Regions from separate parts of the Marinomonas gallaica genome, predicted to be linked through region 1. Evidence: predicted binding sites of a transcription regulator. Region 1 holds the regulator's gene; the other holds the start of a gene.

Region 1 (2,206 bases):
TGATCGCAGCCACTTCTTTAATGTTAGCGCCTTGCTGTTTTAACAAGCTCATAGCGGCAACAAGCGTGCCGCCTGTCGCGATCAAGTCGTCGAACAATAGAACTTGTGCACCCGCTTCAACAGCACCTTCTTGAATTTCTAATTCTGCGCTGCCGTATTCCAAATCGTAGCTTTGCGAGATCGTTTTGCCTGGTAACTTACCCTTTTTACGAACAAGAACTAGAGGTTTACGTAATTCGTAAGCTAATACGGATGCGATCAAGAAGCCACGAGCATCGATACAGGCTATGTGAGTAATATCACTATCAATGTAGCGGTGTACATAAGCATCAACCACCATACGCATTCCTTTTGGATTGCTGAAAATTGGTGTGATATCACGAAAGCTGATGCCCGGCTTTGGCCAGTCTTCAATAGTACGAATTAGAGACTTAAAGTAAAAGTCGTCAAAGAGCATAGATAAACCTTAACTAACTGGTTAAATTAAACGTGCTCAATGGTAGCACATTCTCCCGCGGCCCCGACAAGTTTCTCCATTTCAGGAAGATTGACGATGGAAATTTCTTTGCCATCAACATCAATCAAACCGTTCTTTTGGAAACGTGTCATAACGCGACTAACTGTCTCAACCGCTAAGCCTAAGTAGTTACCAATTTCACCACGAGACATCGATAAACGGAAGGAAGTTGCTGAGTATCCACGCTTTTTAAAACGGTGTGACAGGTTTAACAGGAACGAGGCTACTTTTTCATCTGCATTTTTCTTGCCTAACAGCACCATCATCTGCTGATCGTCACAAATTTTACGGCTCATTAAGCGAAAAAGTTGATGTTTTAAAGATGGGATCTGTGAAGACAGCTGTTCAAGGTGCGAAAAAGGAATTTCACAGACTGTCGTTGTTTCAAGCGCTTTGGCTGAAATAGGGTAGTGATTATCATCGATACCACTAAGGCCAACAAGTTCACTTGGACAGTAGAACCCCGTGATCTGTTCTTCGCCAGAGTTAGTGATGTTAAATGTTTTTAGTGTGCCTGTACGAACTGCAAATACGGAGTTGAATTCTTCACCTTGATGAAACAGCAACTCGCCTTTCTTCAATGGTCGTTTTCGCTCGATGATTTGGTCTAGACGATTCACGTCTTCGTCCGCTAATGCAATTGGCAAACATAATGCGCTTAAGCTGCAATTCTGACATTGTGATGTCAGTTTACTGCTAAAACGATTGTTTGAGTTAGAAATTGCCATGTTAACTCTCCCTGAGCTCGATCGGGTAATTTATATAACTTTAGAAAAATTTGACTGGGTTGTGAGGTATTTATCGAACGCCATGCATACGCAGCGTACGAGTAATCGACCTACTTCCGTTATTTTTATATGTACTTGATTATTTTCATGATAGACGGTTATGACACCATCTTCCTCTAGATTCTTTAGGGAATCCAGTTCTGCTTCGAAATATTCGAGAAATCTAATACTAAAGGCTAATTCAATGTCTTGGCTATTTAATTCGTTATGACATAGTAGTTGCATGATAGCAGAGTGACGAATGCGATCATCTAAACTGCTGATATAGCCTTTCATAATCGCTAATTGGCCGTTTTCGATGCTATTTTGGTAGAGCGAAAGGTCGGTATGATTTTGGAAATAGGCTTCCCCAACCTGACTGATAGCAGAGACTCCAAATGCCAATAAGTCTGTTTCAGCATGGGTGGTGTACCCTTGAAAATTGCGTTGTAGATGACCTTCTTGTTGTGCTTTTGTTAATGTGTCATCGGGCTTGGCGAAATGATCCATACCAATATAAACATAGCCAGCGCGCGTGAGTTTATCAATGCTTAACTTTAGCAGTGCCAGCTTTTGGTCGGGTGAAGGTAAGTCTTCATCCAATATTCGTCGCTGCGGTGCGAAGCGCTGCGGTAAATGGGCATAGTTAAACACAGAAATTCGATCTGGAGACAGTTCAATGACCTTATCTAAGGTATCTTTAAAACCTTCTAAGGTCTGTTTAGGTAAGCCGTAAATTAAATCGAAGTTTACTGAGCGGTAGCCTAGCTCACGCACATCTGCTAATACATCGTTCACAAGCTCTAACGGTTGAATTCGATGAATGGCTTTTTGAACGTCATGATTAAAATCTTGAATGCCTAAGCTCACTCGGTTGAAACCTAGGGTCTTAAGTAGTTCAAGTTTGGATCGATCTACTTCA
Region 2 (2,206 bases), 1.1 Mb from region 1:
AGTCAGTGTCGTACCACACTTGACCTGCTTTGGCGAAGAACTCAATAGACTCAGTTAGAGGTAGGATACCTTTTACCGCTGCACTGTAGCCATCCGTTTCAGCATTAGCAATGTCACTGCCATAAGAACCGAAGTCCGTGTAACCACCCTCTAATGCCATATACTGATTAAAGCGGTAACCAATTAAACCTTGCCAAACGTCGTTGTTGTCATCGAAGTCATCATCACCATCTACTTTAAGGTAGCCGTAATTACCACCAACGTATAAGCCACTTTCATTCGTGCTCCAGTCTTGAGCCTGAGCAACCGATGCAAAAGATGTAAGGGCAAGGGTGCTTGCTAAAATAGGCATTACTTTTTTCATTGTATTACTCCTTGTGACCAATTTGGTTTGAACTATTTCAGTGTTGACCGAATTAGAAATGGAGTAAATACAAAGTGCGACGTCTTCTTTTTTTATGTGCTGTTGCTTCAGGTTATATGCATGAAGTTGCCAAAGTAGTAGTGATTTGGGTGTTTCTTGACATATTTTTAAGGCGTAAAAAAGCCCTAATGGTATGCCATTAGGGCTTTATAAAAGCATAAGCAGCGAATCAATGCTTAGAAAGTGTAGCCAACGCTTGCCATGAAGCCTAGTGGGTCGATATCAAGTTCAGCAGATTTAACACCATCGAGTTTCACATCAGTGCTGATATCCATGTACCAAAGAGATGCGTTTACAAACAAGTTTTTAGAGATGTTGTAATCCACACCAGCTTGAAGCGCTAGGCCAAACGAGTTATCAAGGTCAAGATCAGTACCGGCAATGGCGCCCGTTGTTTCTTCATCGAAGAAAACGGTGTAGTTCAAGCCTGCACCTACGTAAGGACGTACAGTGCTTTCAGCATTGCCGAAGTAGTACTGCGCCATCAATGAAGGCGGAAGGTGAGACACTTCACCGATTTTACCTGCACCGGCTAGCGTAACATCGTGAGTAAATGGCGTAGCTGCCAACAATTCAATACCGACATTATCAGAGTACATGTAGGTTGCTGTTAGGCCAACTTGAAGATCGTTGCCCACACTAAGGTCAAGACCAGTGCTGCTTTCGTCTGGCATAACATTGATTAGACCGCCACGAACAAACATATCACCCGCTTCGTGAGCCATAGCGAATGGTGCGCTAACGATTGCAGCAGAAAGTAGAGCGAATTTAGTTACAGATTTCATATCAAAGTCTCCTGATGGACGCAAGTAAGATGTGCTAACCATACGCCTTAGCAGAATAAAGAAATTAACCTAGATCAATTTATGAGAGATACGTGTGTTCAATAAGAGATATTTATTAATCTATGTCATGAAAATAGGCTGAATGGGGAGAGGTAAGCGCCACTTACTGAAGTTATGCGTGATTCATTCTTTTTTATATTAACCTAGAAATACACATCATAGTGGTTATATCTGTGTGCTTCAGTATAAAAAAAAACCGCTACAGCGTAGCGGTTTTGGGGATTAGGCGCAGGCCTTATTTTTTGGTAAAAACTTCTGCAACTTCACGAATAGGGATCGGTATTTGATAATGGCCAGATGCTCTTGTTCATTTAAATGACTCATAAGCTCTTCAATACTGTCGCTGTTCTCTATTTGCCAAGCGGCGCAAACTTTATGACGGTCGAATTGTTGGCCTTCCTGCTCCGGTAACTGAGCTAAGTGCCACGTGTAAAAGCTGACATTGTCGATGTAGCTTTTAAGTGGCACGTCTTGATCCAAGTCTAGCGGATTATTCTGATCTAATTGATGTATTTTTTGCTCAAGTCGTTTAACGATGGCTGTTGGTCGTCGTTCTTCTGGACCTTTTAGTAAGCCAAGTTTCGATAGCAAGTTACCGCGTTTAGCGCCACCACTTAACCAAGACAAGGGAATAGAGCAAATAAGTCCGAATGTGATAGGTAGAGACCAATAAAATAATTGTGCGCTTAAAAAATAGGCGCTTGCAGCTAGAAGTAGACCAAAAATAGTGTGATAAATATGAGCGCGGGTCGTTTCAGACCATTTATTAGCACCGTCATCACGCGATTGAGGCTTCCAGCCGCTGTCTCTTCCTTTAAGGACATCCATTACGACGAGGAATTGAGAGAACATCAGAATAGGGGCATACAATGCAGAGACAAGGACCTCTAGTAATGTGTCCAATGTCAACATGATTGGGCCGCCAAATTTTCGGCAC

Evidence for each region. Region 1 encodes FNR, which switches genes on or off when oxygen is low (the NO sensors DNR and NnrR bind a similar motif). Its sites were predicted from a motif close to TTGATNTANATCAA; they were not measured.
Region 2: the regulator FNR is predicted to act here: its motif matches at 1,274-1,287, upstream of ACPUEK_RS07915 (OmpW family outer membrane protein).

What each region holds. Positions count from the first base shown of each region.
Region 1 is NZ_CP187511.1:2,822,088-2,824,293, reverse strand. It holds gene ACPUEK_RS13335 (adenine phosphoribosyltransferase) at 1-457, opposite strand, end outside; gene fnr (fumarate/nitrate reduction transcriptional regulator Fnr) at 484-1,245, opposite strand; gene hemN (oxygen-independent coproporphyrinogen III oxidase) at 1,276-2,206, opposite strand, start outside.
Region 2 is NZ_CP187511.1:1,688,885-1,691,090, forward strand. It holds gene ACPUEK_RS07910 (porin family protein) at 1-364, opposite strand, end outside; gene ACPUEK_RS07915 (OmpW family outer membrane protein) at 601-1,209, opposite strand; gene mdoH (glucans biosynthesis glucosyltransferase MdoH) at 1,492-2,206, opposite strand, start outside.